Regions from separate parts of the Corynebacterium tuscaniense DNF00037 genome, predicted to be linked through region 2. Evidence: predicted binding sites of a transcription regulator. Region 2 holds the regulator's gene; each other region holds the start of a gene.

Region 1 (5,591 bases), on a different contig from region 2:
GTCAGCGTGCCGTCTTCGCGGGGGATGAGATAGATCGGTCGGTCCTCCACGAACCCGCGGATGACCCGCTCAACCAGTGGCCGTTGGTGTGCCGGGACGCGCAGCTCCACCATGTCGCCGTACACCGGGCGCAGCTTCAACGGGTTCGTGCCCTCGAACCAGCCCGTTGTTTCGCGCGCCCCCAAACCGTTGGCCAGCAGCACCTGATCAGCTGCGACATCGTTGACATCTTTCACCGCCTCCGCCTCGAACGTCACCCCGGCATTGCGGCACGCTTCCTGCAGTGCCGCCGCGATGAGCCGCGGGCGCACCTGGTGGTCGCCCGGAATGTGCACGGCACCGCTAATGGCGGGGGCGAGTGCCGGCTCCAGCTTCCGGGCCTCCCGCGTAGTGATGCGCTCCGTGGTCATCCCGTGCAGCTGCTGATACTCCTGCAGCTCCTCTAGATGTGTCTTATCCGCACGGTCCTTGGCCACCACCAGTGTTCCCTCCGTGCGGTAGCCGGTGGGAGAGTCCGTGTATTTCTGAATGAGCGCGATGAGCTCCGGATACCACTTCCCAGCCGCGATCATCAGTGGGAACAGCGGGTCCTGCTGGTAGACCACCTCCGCAGCCGGGGCGAGCATCCCTCCCGCATGCCACGTGGCACCACTAGCTGGTGCTGGGTCGTACACGGTGATCTGGTGGCCGTGGTCGGCGAGGGTGAGGCTCGTCGATAAGCCAATAATTCCTGCGCCTACTACTGCGACCTTCATGCTTTCCTTCTTTCCACCCATTTATCGATTGTCCACCAGCAGGCCGGCAGAAACGCCATAGCAATGATCCAATAGAACAACCAAAAACTACCGGCGATGCCTGTAACAAAGACCATGGCTACGAGGATGAGGATGGTGATCCCGGAGGCAATAACCGCGCGTATCAGATTGTCGCGGATCGAGCGGCTGAAGCCCTCACCACTGATCTCTGTCTCACCACGCCACTTCTTGTCCAGTGCGAGAACCAGATCTTTGCCGAAAACAATGGAAAAAACGACGTAGAAAGCGCCGAACGCGTGGAAAAAATTTGCGTGGTGCGTATCGGCCAGACTCCAAAACGTGTAAACGAGTAAAGCAAGGTCAATGAGGGGGTTGCCGCTAGCAGCACAATTCCTGCTTTAGGCAACTTAAGGGCGTAGCGCAGGAACATTCCGCCAAACAAACAGAGCCAGAACGCAACTTCTGCGGTGATGATGGCAAGAATCATGCCCACGAGCTTACGCGTACCGTGGAACGGGTAACTGGAAGGAGATTCATGTTCATTCGTTCCCGAGAAGATGTCGAAACTGTTGAGTGGGGTGGCGGCACCTCCGAGCGCGTGCTCACCGCGAAAGACAACATGGGCTTCGCTGTCGCGCACACCGTCGTGCGCGCCGGCACCGAGTCCAAACTGCAGTACCGCAACCACCTCGAAGCCTGCTACTGCATCGCCGGCTCCGGCGAGGTCGAGGACACCGAGGGCAACGTGTACCCGATCACCCCGGGCACGATTTACGTCCTCGACGAGCACGACGCGCACTACCTGCGTGGCGGCAAAGACGAGGATCTGATCCTGGTCTCTATCTTCAACCCGGCGATAACTGGCGACGAAAAGCACACGCTTTCCGACGACGGGTTCAGCAGCTACTAACCATGACTGAACAGCGTATTCGGCGCGCCGTTCTGATCGTGGCGCTGCTGAATCTCGGCTACTTCTTCGTCGAGTTCGCAGCCGCCATCGCGATCGGCTCAGCCTCCCTCTTCGCGGATTCCGCAGACTTCCTCGAAGACACAGCAATCAACATGCTTGTGTTCTTCGCGGTGGCGTGGCCAGCTTCTCAGCGTCGCGTGGCCGGCACTGTTCTTTCCGGCCTCATCCTTATTCCGGCTGTTGCCGCGCTGGTGACCGTAGTTCTGAAGATAATCAACCCGGAGCCGCCGTCGCCGTCGGGTCTAACTGGCATCGCGCTCGGCGCTCTCGTGGTCAATCTGATCTGCGCCGTGATCTTGTTGCGCCTTCGCGATCAGGGTTCGTCGCTGGCGACGGGGGCGTGGCTCGCAGCGCGTAACGACGCCTTGGCCAACGTCCTCATCATCCTCGCCGGCCTGCTCACCTTCGTGTGGGCCACCGCCTGGTTCGACATTATCGTCGCAGCGATCATCATCATCGTGAACCTCTCTGCTGCGAAGGAAGTGTGGGAGGAATCCCGTGAAGAGCATGACTCCGTGGAGGAGGCTTTCGCGGAGATGGAGGATTAGTTTTCCCAGGGAGTCCGCAATGCGGACTCTTTTTCTTAGGTTAGTTTCGAATACGTGCTCGATGTGTTTTGCGGCGCGTCTGAGGCCTACGTTTTGGCGTGAACACAAAGCCCCAGGGAGTCCGCAATGCGGACTCATTCTCTTAGGTTGTGTTCGAATTGCTGTTCGAATTGTGTCGTACTCGTTTTGTATGGTGTTCCCACAACACCTTCACAACGAACCAACAAGGGGACACCATGACAGCAATACTTGCGGAACCGAACCTTCTAGCTGCGCATATGGGTGCGGGGATCATTGACACTTACACCAGGATGATGCGCTGCAAAGCGTCACTTTTGGCGCAGATAGCTGAGTTCGACAACCTCGGATTGGCCCAGGATCTCGGTGCTACGAGCACGGGCGCGTGGTTAATCCGAAGATTAGGCATATCCCATTCCACCGCCCACGAATACGTTGCGGTTGCGCGGCAGCTGGAGAACTTCCCGTACCTCAAGCTGATGTTCGAGGAGGGCAAGCTCAGCTATTCCGTGGTGCGCCTCCTGCTCAAATATCTCACCCCTGAAAATGAGGTTGAGCTGGTCAATCGTGCGATGGAGCTCGGCTACCACGGGCTGGAGCATGCGCTCGCCGGCAAGCCGAAAAAGGGCACGGGTGAGGACTACCCGGAGCATTATCTCCGCTTGAGCCAGGATGAGAACGGCGACGTGAACGTGTGGGGAAAACTCAACGCCGCTGACGGGGAAGCACTGGCAGCGGCACTCAAGATCGGGCACCTCGCGTACTGCGCGGAGGAAGAAGAGCTTGCCGAGCTTATCGACGAAGCCGGCATCGCCAACCTCTACGACCAGAAAATAGAGGAGGAGAAGGAGCTTGCGAAGCGGGACAAATCCAGTTTCGGGCTCCCTACCGGACGGGCAATGATGTACGCGCTCATGGGAATGGTGAACATCGTGCGCACGAACCCGAAGAACACGCTGCGCGCACCAGCTGCGCAGGTGAACGTGATGATGACGGTGGACGGTAACGCCTACCTGCCTAACAATGCTGGGGCACCGTCCACCGCACTGGAGAACATCGTGTCTAACGCGCTAATGAAGCTGAACATCGTGGACCGGCATGGGCAGGTCCTCAACGTCGGCCGGGCCTCACGGCTGGCCACAGACAAGCAAGTCAAAGCGCTGATGGCAATGTGGGGTGGCCAGTGTGCCATGCCAGGATGCATCCATCGGCGCTTCATGGAGATCCACCACATTCGCGAGTGGGCAGATGGTGGCATGACGGACTTGGACAACCTTTTGCCGCTGTGTTCCGGCTGCCACTCGCTGGTCACGGACGGCTACGTGAAGATCCAGCGAGATCGTCACAACATCGTCTTCGATTTCCGGGACGGGGCGCGGTTCGTCTCCTACAGCCACTCTCTGCCAGTGCGGGACGATGACTATGAGTGCATGCCGGTCCCGGAGGACGGGGGTGATTCAGACTCGTTCGCCGGTTAGTGGAAGTTGCGCAGGACCTGCTCCACGTAGGCGCGTGGATCAGCGGCGTTCATGATGCCGCGCACGATGGCAACGCCGTCGACGCCGGTGGCGGCGAGGTCGGCCACGTCATCGACGGTGACATCGCCAATGGCCACGACAGGTAGCTCGGAGGCAGCGACGAGGTCGGGGTAGCCAGCAAGGCCCAGCGGTTCGCGGCCAGAATCCTTGGTCGGGGTGGCGCGGAAGGGGCCGGCACCGATGTAGTCGATGACATCGACGTACTGGTTCGCATCCTCAACGAGTGAAAGCGTGCCGGTGGTCAGGCCGATGATTGCGTCAGGGCCAAGCAGTTCCCGTGCCACGCGTGGGTCTAGGTCGTCTTGGCCGATGTGGACACCAGCCACGCCGTGGGGGCGGAGGGCGAGGGCGACGTCGACGCGATCGTCGATAAGCACGTGCGTGGAAGGGTTCACTGAACGCACTGCGGTGACGACGGCGAGGCCCAGGTCGTAGAGCGCGCGGGCGCTGATGGGTTTGCTGCGCACTTGGATCATGCCGGCGCCGCCGAGGGCGGCTTGGCGGGTGGTTTCCACGATCTGCTCGTGCGAGCCGTGGCCGGTGATGAAATAACAGCGCAGATCAAGCATGAGCAACAGTGTAGGGCTCCAAGCGGCCGGTCTTGCCGTAGGAGAGGTGACGGTGTGCCCACTCGAAGGGGCCCGGGGTGTTGGTGGCCTCCAGGATCGTGGCCAGGATCAGGGTGACTGCCCAGATGCCGGTGGCGATGAGCAGCTTTATGGCAACGCCGGATTCGAGGCCCAGGCCGAGGCCGAAGGGCATGACTGTGACGATGAAGAGGATGGACTGCATGATGTAGCCGGACATGGAACGCTTGCCCAGTGCGACGAAGGGGTAGAACACCACGGGGACCTTGTTATGCAGGCGCTGGGTGGCTAACGCGAGCATGGCCAGGATGCCGGGACCGGTGATCATGCCGAAGCCTTGGTTGAGGGCAATGAAAATGGCTTCAACGCGCCCGCTGAACACGCCGATGGAGGCCAGACCCAACGGGATGCCAATGAGAAGGATGACGGCCACGGTTAGGGCGGACCAGATGATCAGGGTGCGACGGTGTGCGTTGACGTCAGCGAGCACGCCTTCGCGAGCCCAAATGAAACCGATGAGCATCACGCCGAGGAGGAAACCGTTAGCCATCACCGCATTGATGAGCATGATGAAGCCCCAGGTGGCGTTATCGATGAAGTACTCAGCGGGGGTGGTGAAGTTGTCCGTCGTCTCTAGGGGAAGCATCAGGTCCTGACCGAATGCAGCACCAACGGCGCCGAGGAAGGCCATGAAGATGGAGAAGCCAATGAAGCAGTAGGCAATGATCCGCAAGATCTTTGTGCGCACGGCAATGAGCAAGCCCAGAACCATGCCACACAGGCCGTAGGAGACCATGATGTCACCGTTGAAGATGAAGAACATGTGCACAAGGCCGAAGAGAGCCAGGATGCCGTACCGTTTCACCAGCACGAGTCGGGCCTTCTTTACCGGGTAGTTCTTCCGCGACAGGCTCATGGTGATCAGGCCGACACCGAAGCCAAGCAGCGTGGAGAACATGGGTAGGCCACGCACGTGGACAAACATGGCGGCAAACATCGCCGCGATTTGGTCGGCCACATTGCCGGGCTGGACCCAGCCGACATATTCGCCAGTCGCGCCAGGCATGTCAGCGATGATCCAGGCAGTGGAAATATTTGCCATGGCGATGCCCAGCAATGCAAGGCCACGGGCAAGGTCAGGAACGATGAGTCGTTGATTCACCCGCACCACAGTA
Region 2 (5,591 bases):
CCGGGAGGAACTTGTCACCGAGCTCATCCGTTCCCTGCCCAAGGCGCTGCGGAAAACCGTAGTTCCGGCACCGGAATTTGCTGCACGCGCGATGGAGAAGCTCATTCCTTTTGAAGCACGGCTGACGGAGCAACTCGCTGAAATTCTGCGCTCATTTGGTGGCCATGGCATCAACGCAACAGACTTCCAGCCAGAGGCACTGCCGGCGCACCTGAAGATGACCTTTGCTTCCATCGACCGGCGCGGCGCCATCACCGATCATGACAAGAGTCTGGCGGAGCTGAAGAAACGTCGCGCTGGTCAGATCACATCCTCGGTGGCCAAAGCCACGAAGAAGGCCGAGACGGATTCCGCCAAAGAATGGACTGCTGACACCCTCGGTACCGTGCCGGAAACCGTGACCACGGAAATTGAAGGCAACCACGTTGATGCATTCCCTGCTTTGGAAGCAACCAAGGACGGCGTGCGCGTCAAGGTCTTCCCCACCAAGGCTGCCGCTGATGCTTCGATGGTCACGGCCACGTTGGCCATGCTCATGCGCCAAATCGCAGTTTCACCAACGCAGATGACCAAGGGGCTTCCGCTGCGCCAACGCGTAGCTGTAGATAAGTACCCGCACGGTGGTGCTGCTGGCCTCGTGGAAGATGCTCGCATCGCTGCTATCCGTGATCTCATGTTTGCCCACGGCGGCCCGGTACGCACGCCTGAAGAATTTGATGCCCTGCTGAACAAGGTCAAGCCCGATGTGCCTGGTGCTGTGCGTCGCGCTGTCGTCGGCATTGCCGGCGGTGTCGCCGAGTACATCAACATCGCGGCAGAGCTGAACAAGTGGAGCGGACCAGCCATCGATGACGTCAAGGCCCAGATGGCATTCCTTCTGCCCAAAAACGCAATCACCATCCACGGCATGGAGCACCTACAGCACCTGCCCCGCTACTTGTCGGCGGTGCAGATGCGGCTGGATGATATGAACCATGACCCTGACAGGGATGCGGACCGCCAAGCCGTCATCGATGACGTCAAGACGTATCTTGATGCCAAGCTCACTCGACTACCCAAGGGCGCAGCAAGGTCAAAGCCAGTCAAAGAGATTCTCTGGCGCATCGAAGAGTTACGCGTCAGTCTTTTCGCTCAACGTCTGGGAACTTCTAGACCAGTGAGCCCACGGCGGATTGAGAAGATGGTGGACAAGCTCTAAAGCTCATCAATGCCGCGGTCACGGCGACGCATGAGGCGGATCTCCGACTCGAAGTCATCTGCACTTTCGAAGGACTTGTACACCGAAGCGAAACGCAGGTAGGCCACCTCATCGAGCGCTCGGAGAGGCTCCAAGATGGCAAGACCAATGTCATTAGAAAGAACTTGTGAGCTCCCTTGCGCACGAACAATCTCTTCCACTTCCTGGGCAAGACGCTTCAGAGCATCATCTGAAACATCACGGCCCTGGCATGCTCGGCGCACACCAACAATCAGCTTGTCTCTGTCGAAGGGTTCACTGACACCATTTCGTTTAACCACGGTGAGAATGGCTTTTTCAACCGTGGTGAACCGTCCCCCACACGCGGTGCACTCACGGCGGCGACGAATAGCAGAACCCGCGTCTACAAGACGCGAGTCCGAGACGCGGGAATGATCGTTATGGCAGAAAGGGCAATGCACAGGAAAGGATTCTACTCTCTTGGCGCATCAGGTATCTAGCTACTTTGCAGCAGCACCGAACTAGCGGGCGCTCATGCTGGCCACGGCACCATCAACCGCTGTGTCAGCTGGGTCAATCTCCCCACCGGAGAAAGCGCCCCCGAGTGCAGAGCCAATAAAAAGCCCAATTCCCAGCAACACGCCCATCGCAATAGCACCACGCTTTTCGCGGCGAGCTTCAATGTTTTCGAAAGCTTCCACTCCCCTAATTGAAGCCCGGGATTGCGTTAGACTTTCTTTTCGATCAGAGTCTGCCAACGTTCGAACACTGCCGGCATGACGGCGAGGGGTGCGAGTGGAATTAATGTCCCACACATCCGCCGGCTGGACCGCAGCGCGAAGATCACCGCAGACAATATCAGTGCCGTGAGGTCGTGCAATGGAGATAGTCATTATGTTTTCCTTTCTGTTCTACCTACGATCCTACGAACGGCCACGACATGTTCGATCAAACACTTCGCTTACATGTTCGATAGGTACTATGTTCGATTTATAGCAACCAGATAAAACTTTGTCCAGACGTAGCGGAAAAATATCGAACAAACTTGCTTACTCGTGGTAGAAACGAGAAGTGAAGGAACTCATTTGCAACTAAAAAGCGTCGTCTAGGGCATCAGCAAAGGAAGGACAACAGCGACATGGCTAAAAAAGAAGACAAGAGACCTGACATCAAAACGTTGACGGACCGGCAGCGCCGCATTCTGGAGGTCATCCAGGATGCTGTGGTGTTGCGCGGTTATCCGCCAAGCATCCGCGAGATCGGCGATGCTGCTGGCCTGCAATCCACGTCGTCTGTGGCTTACCAGCTCAAAGAACTTGAGAAAAAGGGTTTCTTGCGGCGTGATCCGAATAAACCTCGCGCTGTTGACCTGCGCCACCTCCCACGCACCGGACGGAAGTCAAACAAGCAGGATGCAAATGTCCCCGAGGAGGCTGCGGCGCCACGCTACATCCCCGTTGTCGGCCAGATAGCAGCCGGCAATCCGATTTTGGCTGAGGAAAATGTTACTGAGTACTTCCCACTCCCCTCGGAACTCGTCGGCGATGGTGACTTGTACTTGCTTCAGGTTGTCGGCGAGTCCATGCGCGACGCCGGCATCTTGGACGGCGACTGGGTTGCAGTGCGCACGCAGCCAGTAGCGGAGGAAGGCCAGTTTGTCGCCGCACTTATTGATGGTGAAGCAACAGTGAAGGAGTTCCATCAGGACTCCACTGGCGTGTGGTTGCTTCCTCACAATGACGCTTTCTCGCCTATCAAGGGCGACGAAGCGGAAATCATGGGCCTTGTGGTCTCTGTTTTCCGCAAGCTCTAGCCCACCCTCACGGGGGTGAAACGGACCAAAGCAAAACTAATCCAGACTCCGTTTTCGCCCCTCGCATACATAATGAGGATTTGTTAGCATCCCCTGCATTCAAGGAAGTCTCATGTACGCCGAGGAGCGTCGTCGCCAAATCGCATCTCTGACTGCAGTCGAAGGTCGCGTCAACGTGACAGAGCTGTCTGAGCGTTTTGATGTCACCGCAGAGACAATCCGACGAGACCTGGCAGTGCTCGACCGCGAAGGTGTAGTCCAACGTGTCCACGGTGGTGCCGTATCAAACCAGTCCTACCTCACTGCGGAGTTCCCCCTTCACACCCGCTATCGTTCGGCAGCCACGGCTAAAACCGCCATCGCACAAGCCGCACTGAGTTTTCTACCCGTGGCTGGCGGCTCTGTTTTTCTTGATTCAGGCTCCACGATCAATACTCTCGCTGGACTCATCAAGGACCTCCCTGAAGCACGTGCTTTGTCTTTTGTAACCAACTCCCTGCCCATTGCGCTCGATTTATCCAGCCTGGGCACCATAAATGTTCAGCTCCTTGGTGGCACTGTTCGCGCAATCACCCAGGCTGTTGTCGGTGATACTGCTTTGCGCACATTGGCGCTTCTGCGCGCAGATGTAGCTTTTATTGGCACCAATGCACTGACCATCGACCACGGTCTGTCTACTGCAGACGCGCAAGAAGCTGCGGTGAAATCAGCGATGGTCACCAACACCCGCAAAGTTGTGGTGCTGTGCGATTCCTCAAAACTGGGGACGGATTATCTTGTGAGCTTTGCCCCCCTCGATTCCATCGATGTGGTGATCACCGATTCCGACGCACCGGCATCCTATGTTGATGAGCTGATGGAACGCGGTATCCAAGTTATCCAAGCAGGTTAGGGCTAGTCTGTGGCGATGACGTGTTTGCAGTGTGCGTTTTCTGCCTGGTTGTAACATCATGTAGGGGCGCTATCGGGCATACTGGCGAAGGAGTTTTCCCGCTCCACCCCACCTACAACCGTGAGGGGTACGCCACCCGTGATCTTTACTTTCACGCCTAATCCAAGCGTTGACGTCACTTTCACCGTGGATAGTCTCACTGCTGGAGAGGTCATCCGCGTAACCACCAGCTCCCGTGAACCCGGTGGGAAGGGCATCAATGTTGCCCATGCCCTCCTGAAAGCTGGAGAGTCCGTGCTTGCGTTAGCGCCAGCACATGACACTGATCCCTTTGTTGCACTCGCGCACGAGGCACATATTCCGCTGCGCACCGTCGCGGTGGACGGGAATGTCCGCGCCAACACAACCATTACTGATGCAACAGGGGTGACTACCAAACTCAATGAGCAGGGCGCGCGGTTAACACCGGACACCATAGCTGCACTGGAGGATGCAGTAGCAACGAGTGCTGCTATGTCGGACGTGGTTGTTCTGGCTGGCTCACTTCCGCCGGGTGCTCCTTATGACTGGTATTCCACGTTGGTGGCTGTCGTGCGTCAAGCTAACTCGGATGCACTTATCGCGGTGGATACCTCCGATGAACCGTTGATTGCGCTGAGTGAGGGGATGGACCAGGGCACTCCAGACATCATCAAACCCAACGGCTATGAGCTTGGTCAGCTCGCCGGCATTGATGGTCACACACTCGAAGATGCTGCGTCGAACGGTGATCTCTGCTACGTGGTGGAGGTTGCTCGCTCAGTTGTTTGCCGCGGTGTGCCTGAGCTCCTTGTCACTCTTGGTAGTGCGGGCGCGTGTTTAGTCACTGCCGATGGCGCGTGGGTGGCTACTCCCCCGCCATCACTTATCCGTTCAACAGTCGGGGCAGGCGATAGTGCCTTGGCTGGGTATGTCCTTGCCCGCATACGTGGGTTGGACTCACCGGAGGCCTTACGGCATTCCGTGGCCTATGGCAGTGCCGCAGCGTCCAATCCCGGAACCGCCATCCCTACACCTCATGATCTGGATTTGGAGCACACCGTTGTGTCCACCTTTCCCAATCAGAGATCAAACAAGGGTGGGGAGTGAACAGTAATGCCCTGCCACACGATCACCACGCAACAAGTGGTGCTCGACGCGGACTTCGGCAGTACAACGCAGGATGTCATTAGGCACCTTGCAGGCCTCATTACAGCCGCAGGCCGAACTGAAAATCCGAATGTGATAGCGGAAGCGGCAAACGCGCGTGAAGCACAAGCAAGCACCGGTGTGAACGGACGCATTGCTATTCCACACTGCCGTACAGCTGCTGTCACCGAACCCACACTCGCTTTTGTGCGCCTTTCACACCCGGTGGACTTCGCGGGACCAGACGGCGATGCCGAATGTGTCTTTCTTATCGCTGCTCCGGAAGACGACACTAAGGCTCATCTACAGCTGTTGTCCAAGCTGGCACGAGCGCTTGTTCGCGAAGAGTTCTTAGAAAAACTCCGGTATGCAAACTCGCCCGAAGATGTCGTCACTGCTGTGAACGAGGTGCTCAACGCAGGGGTGAAGAAGAATAAGGTGCGCGGAGACGTCGATAAGCCTAAAAAGCGCATTGTTGCTGTGACTTCGTGTGCGACAGGCATTGCACACACCTACATGGC
Region 3 (5,591 bases), on a different contig from region 2:
GGAGCAGATCCGTGAGATCCGCCGCCACCACCCGGACACCCCGATCGGCATGCTCGTCTACGCCAACGTGCCGTATGTCCGTGGCCTGGAGAAATTCTACGCGGAACTCCACGAAGCCGGTGCCGACGCAGTCCTCGTCCCTGACGCCCCAGTACGCGAAGGCGCCCCCTTCGTTGAGGCCGCCACCGCCGTTGGGATCGACCCCGTCTTCATCGCCCCAGCTCAAGCCCGCCCCGAGGTCCTCGAAGGCGTTGCCGCCCATTCCCGTGGCTACATCTACGCCATTTCCCGCGACGGCGTGACCGGCACCGAGCACGAGTCGCAGACGACGGGGCTTTCGGACGTCGTTTCCAACATCACCTCCTACGGCGGCCCGCCCGTCCTCCTCGGCTTCGGCATCTCCACCCCGCAGCACGTTGCCGACGCTATCGCCGCTGGCGCGTCCGGCGCCATCACGGGCTCCGCCATCGCGAAGATCATCGATGCTCACGTGGACTACACCCACCCCAACCCGGGCACCATCCGCGACATGGACGCCCTGAAAACCGAACTTACTTCCTACGTCACCGCCATGAAGCGCGCTACCCTGAAACCATGACAGCTCAGAACTCAGCAGCCCAGAACCCTTCCGGCCCCGTCTGCTCCCGTCGCATGTTCATCCTCGGCACCGCCACCACTTTTGCCGGCGCTTTCCTCGCCGCCTGTGGCAAGCCCGCTCCAGCTGAGGTCGCTGCAACCCAGGTGCCGGTGGGCAGTGCCGTCATCGTGGGGAAATTCATCATCGCCCAGCCAACTGAGGGCAACTTTGTGGCGTATTCCACCACGTGCCCGCACCAGGGCAGCCCAATCACCCAGGTCAAGGGCAACACGGTGCGTTGCCCGTCCCACGGCTCCGTCTTCGACATCGCCACCGGCGAGGTTGTGGACGGCCCCTCCCAGTCCGGCATGACACCCGCCCCCGTCACCCAGGACGGCGGGAATGTCATCGCCGGCGAGCAGGAGTAGGGAAGCGGTGTCTGACCCACAGCCTGAACCAAAAACCCCGCCACTTTTTGTCCGCACGACACTGACGATCCCGGGCGCTGGCTCCGTAGTCAACATCGCCGAACTCGTTGAGCTCAACCCCCACGAGTGTCGCATGGTGCGCATGATTGAGCTCACCCCGGACCACGCCATTACGGGGGCGTTTATCGCGGGCCGCGTCATCGGCAATGCCAACCGCCCCCTCGACACCGTCCCGCACCCGGACACCTACGACCAGTTCGAAGGCATCGAGGCTGAACACGTCACCGCGGACCACTTTGAGGGACTCTGGGCGGAGGCCCGCGCGAAGTTCCCGGAGCTTTAGGCACCTAGGCACCCACCTCCTCCTCAACCTCGTCGTCCTCCGGCGGTGGCTCGTAGTCCGGATCTGGCTCCTGAGCTGGCGGTTCAGGCGCGAAGGGGAACTTGAGCCCGTATTCTTGTTCGAGTTTCTCCAGCGCTTCGATGGTGGTGGGGTAGGGGGTGCCGGCCTCATAGCCGTCGACAAGCGTGTGTGCTTTTGCGTAAAAGTGGGCGACTTTTTGCTTGTGGCGGCGAACTTGACTGAGCGTAGAGACCCAGCGCGGTGCTGTTGGTGTGACCTGGTCGCGGAGGAAGCCAGCGGGTTTGGTGATGACGTAGGTACCGTCCGCGACGAGCCACACGATGTCGCCGGTGAAGGGATCGGGCAGGTAGAAGGCCCTTTTGTCGGTTTTTACGTTGTGGTGCTTTTGGCACAGGCAGTAGAGGTTTGAGGCGGTGGTGGGTCCGCCTTCTTCGAAGGGGATGCGGTGGTCGAGCTGGCACCGTCGGGCGGGGACCGTGCAGCCGGGGAAGATGCAGTGACCGTCACGCATCCGCACGAATTCTTTGACCTTCTCCGGCGCGGCGTGACCGTTGACGGTATGCGTGGCGGTGGAGTCGAGGTCCACAAAAGTGGCGGGGTTTTTGGTCTCAAACCCGTTCAGTCCAGCGAGCGCGTGGAATTTCTCCGTTCCCACCGCGTTGGTCCAGCCGAAGCCGGGGAAGAACACGGACTTGGTCAGATCCACCGAACCATCAGGGCCTTTCGGGGCGTAGACGCTCACGGTGGCGTTGCCCGACGGGGTGATCTCCCCGGTGAGGAGCTTGAGCACTGTCTCTTCGAGGGTGAGGGCGTGGGCGCGCGCAGTCGCGTCAATAACCGCCCTTGTCATCGCCATCGTGGCAATGTCGCCCATCACGGTCATCCCGCTGGCATGAGCGCCCACGCGGCCATTGTGAAAGGTGACTTCACATGAGCCCGGCGGTATCTCTTTGGGGCGCTCCTCGCGTTCCTTGCGGTTCTCGGGGCAGAACGCCGCCGCGTTGTCGAAGTCCGCGATGAGCTTGTTGATTCTCCTTTTGATGGTGCTCACCGTAGGCAGCGCGGCGTTGTGCCGGTGTGGTGTGAAGATCTCCACCAGCACCTCATCCACCGCGGCGTAGACCTCGGGCGATGCGTTCTCCCCGAAGCTGTCCATCGCGTCGCTCACGGCCTTCAGGCGCGGCAGATCTAAGCGCTGATATTCCCGTTGCAATTCCCTCAAGCGAGGTAGCTCTCGCAGGGCCATGTAGGCCATGACAGCATGGTCTACCTGCCACTTTGGCATGCCAGTGGACTTGGATAACCGCGCGTACTCCTGGTCGAAGTCGCGGCTGTCTACCAACTCACGGTCGCCTTCGGCATACTCTTTGAACAGCTCATACTCGGCTTTACGGAGTGCCCAATGCGCTCGCGCGACCGGATCGGACGGGTTCTCCGTGGCAAAACTCGGCGTTTTTACCGGTGCACTCATGTCGCCCCCTTTCCCCAAGTGACGTCATTGCCATGCGCTCACCTTGAGCACATGCGAACATACTTTCATATGGGTGCGACACGCCCCGTGCCTTGAAGCGCTAGATGGGCCCTATTTTCGAACACTTATCCACAACACCAAGGTCAGCGCGGGTGAAAATCCGTCGAAAAAGGGAGCTAAAGCAGCGTTAAAGCCCTGCACCTAATCAAAAGCACCACCAAAAAACGCCGCCACACCGGCAGTCAGAACAGTGGCGGCAACACCAATACCGATCCACCAGTTCAGCGCCGTACCCAGCTGTTGCCCGCGCGCCGCGTCCCACTTGAGCGAACTGCCAAGCACCTGATTGGGAATCGGGTTCGCCTCAAATTTGCCCTCATTCGCCGCCTGACGCTCCTGCCAAGTGACGTCGCTGATCTCAAGGCCATAGATCTGCTCAATCACGGGGGTGAAGAAGCCCACGCGCACCGCCGCATCCCACTTTTCTTTAAGCTGTTCATCCGTGGCAAAAGACCAGTGCTGCGAGCTGTGCGAAGGTGAGCTGAGCTCAAGAACCGGCTTCACGGAACTGCGCTGGTCAACAGGGTGGCCCGCCTCCGCATGCGCCGGCGCCGCCACCCCGACAAGCACACATGCAGCCAACGCGACAGCAACAAAACGGGACTTCATCGGTACTCCTTAAGCTAGTTTCAAGCACGCACAGCTTAGGACCGATCCACCATTCAAGCAGCGCATTCATGAAAAGTTCACGGCAGCTCAAGGCGCCATTTGCTTATCGACGCCCCCCAAAAACCCAAAACCCCAACCACCCTCTCCGCACTCAGTTCGAGCATGGAGAAATGGTCGGGGTTAGTTCAGGCCAAAAAGTCCCGGGGTTTTTAGAACGGGAGCTTGATCAGGCCCTGCTGCTGCGCGGCGCCACCGAGAAGGGCGAGGATGGCAGCTGCAATGCCTGTGCCGAGCAAGATGTCGAAGGTGGTGCCGATCTTGTACTTGAACATTTCGTCATTGGCCACGGACAGAGATAGTGCAGTGGTGGCTGCGAGGCCACCAGCAACGAAACGGCGCGTCATGGGAGCTCCTTGAATAGGAAAAGCAGTACGTGGGACAGCAACTGCAGATTAACGCTGGCAAAGAGCTCTGGAAAGCGAGTTCCCAAATAGTTTGCCAAAACTTCAATTTGGCAATAAAACTACCTGGGCATTAAAACACGAGCTAAAACGCCCACTAGAACACCAAATTCACCAACACCATGTAGGCGGCGGTTCCGGCGAGGATGGAAAGGCCGGCGCGGCGCTTCCAGGCATGGAGGGCAAGCGTGAGGGCCCCGGCGATGAGAGCGGCAGGAAGGCCGTGGGGGATGGCAGTGTCGTGGGCGATGGTGGAGAAGGTGTAGACGACCAGGACGGTCATGACACCGACGGGCATGGTGGCGCCGAGGAAGTCGATGAACGGGCTGCCTTTGAGGAGGCGGAGGAAGGAGAAAGGGAGGGCGCGCAGCAAAACGGTGATAATGGCCACGGGGATGAGTACCGCGGCGACCATAGATAAGGTGATGCCCTCAGGAAGACCAAAAACCCCCACTACTTTTCACCGCCCGAAGAAAGACGAGGGACGCGGAGCTCAAGAGCACGGTCGACGCCGGGCCGGGCATAACGGAGGATGAGCACGAGGAAGTAGGTGCTCAACCCGGCCATGAGGAGCCAGCTGGGAGCAAGCACGGCGAGAAGCGCAGCAATCACAGTGGCGGTCAGTGGCAGGGAGAAATCCGGGTTCGCGCGGAAAGCCTCGTAGGCCAGAACAATGAAGAGTGCGGTCAGTGCGTAATCGACGCCAAGCACTGAGGACGGAATCGCGGTACCAAGCAACGCCCCCACGATGCCGGGCAGCACCCACATCAGCTGGCACAGGATCTGAATGGTCAGCACACGGGCACCAGAATTGGGTGCGGTTCGGGCGCGGGAGGAGGTGATGGCGTAGGACTCGTCGGTAAGCGCATAGGTGCTGTACGCGCGGCCGAGCGGTGAGGAAATGAGGTGGCGCGGGAAGGTGAGGCCATAGAAAATGTGGCGGAAGTTGACCATGAAACCGGTGATGGCGGCGGACAGGGGGCCGACCCCGGTGGTGACAAGTTGAACGGCGAGGAATTCCATCGAACCGGCGTAGATGATGATGGAGAAGATTGGTGTCCACCACCACGCGAAGCCGGCTTGCACCATGACCAGGCCAAACGCCAAGCCAAGAGGGATGAGGCCCAGGCCGACGAGCCAGGTGTCCCGGATGCCACCGCGGATTTCAGAGCGGATCTGAGAGTTAGTTGTCATCAATATCCGCCGGGAACGTAGAGAACAACGGCAGAGGCATGGGCTGGCGGCGCATGATGTCGCTGTAGAGGTCGGTGCCGGCAGGCGCGATGACATCGGAGGGCAGGGCGGGGGCGATGTACCAGTCGCCGCGCTCAACCTCCTCATTGAGCTGGCCAGGCACCCATTCGGCGTAACCGGCGAAGATGCGCACGCCTTCGAGCAGGCCGTCAAGCATGGCGGGGTCGATGCGAAGGTCCACGTGGACGAGGCGGTTGGCCAAGCGGGTGAACTCCCGGTGATCCTCAAGAACAGTGCCAGCGGTGGTCACACCAACACCGATGGCGGCCTGGGGGCTGACCGGTCCGCCGAGGTACAGCGCCTGCGGTTTAGCCACGTAGTCGAGCCATTCCGGCAGCGCATTGGCCACGGCGACTTCACTGCGGCG

Evidence for each region. Region 2 encodes LexA, which represses DNA repair genes until DNA is damaged. Its sites were predicted from a motif close to CGAACANNTGTTCG; they were not measured.
Region 1: a site for LexA is predicted at 2,428-2,441, ahead of HMPREF2129_RS08395 (HNH endonuclease signature motif containing protein). Genes of this name have one in related genera too.
Region 3: a site for LexA is predicted at 2,895-2,908, ahead of HMPREF2129_RS04880 (HNH endonuclease signature motif containing protein). Genes of this name have one in related genera too.

What each region holds. Positions count from the first base shown of each region.
Region 1 covers NZ_JRNG01000039.1:12,345-17,935, reverse strand. Annotated here, with positions in the region: gene thiO (glycine oxidase ThiO) at 1-755, opposite strand, end outside; gene HMPREF2129_RS11025 (hypothetical protein) at 919-1,242, opposite strand; gene HMPREF2129_RS08405 (ectoine synthase) at 1,291-1,665, shown strand; gene HMPREF2129_RS08400 (cation transporter) at 1,668-2,273, shown strand; gene HMPREF2129_RS08395 (HNH endonuclease signature motif containing protein) at 2,510-3,769, shown strand; gene HMPREF2129_RS08390 (thiamine phosphate synthase) at 3,766-4,407, opposite strand; gene HMPREF2129_RS08385 (DUF418 domain-containing protein) at 4,391-5,578, opposite strand.
Region 2 covers NZ_JRNG01000001.1:33,068-38,658, forward strand. Annotated here, with positions in the region: gene hrpA (ATP-dependent RNA helicase HrpA) at 1-1,198, shown strand, start outside; gene nrdR (transcriptional regulator NrdR) at 1,195-1,659, opposite strand; gene HMPREF2129_RS10935 (hypothetical protein) at 1,720-2,091, opposite strand; gene lexA (transcriptional repressor LexA) at 2,337-3,011, shown strand; gene HMPREF2129_RS00170 (DeoR/GlpR family DNA-binding transcription regulator) at 3,124-3,903, shown strand; gene HMPREF2129_RS00175 (1-phosphofructokinase family hexose kinase) at 4,042-5,031, shown strand; gene HMPREF2129_RS00180 (PTS fructose transporter subunit IIABC) at 5,038-5,591, shown strand, end outside.
Region 3 covers NZ_JRNG01000017.1:49,729-55,319, forward strand. Annotated here, with positions in the region: gene trpA (tryptophan synthase subunit alpha) at 1-598, shown strand, start outside; gene HMPREF2129_RS04870 (Rieske (2Fe-2S) protein) at 652-1,005, shown strand; gene HMPREF2129_RS04875 (hypothetical protein) at 1,013-1,348, shown strand; gene HMPREF2129_RS04880 (HNH endonuclease signature motif containing protein) at 1,353-2,840, opposite strand; gene HMPREF2129_RS04885 (hypothetical protein) at 3,042-3,509, opposite strand; gene HMPREF2129_RS04890 (hypothetical protein) at 3,719-3,913, opposite strand; gene HMPREF2129_RS04895 (branched-chain amino acid transporter permease) at 4,068-4,385, opposite strand; gene HMPREF2129_RS04900 (AzlC family ABC transporter permease) at 4,424-5,164, opposite strand; gene HMPREF2129_RS04905 (YqgE/AlgH family protein) at 5,154-5,591, opposite strand, start outside.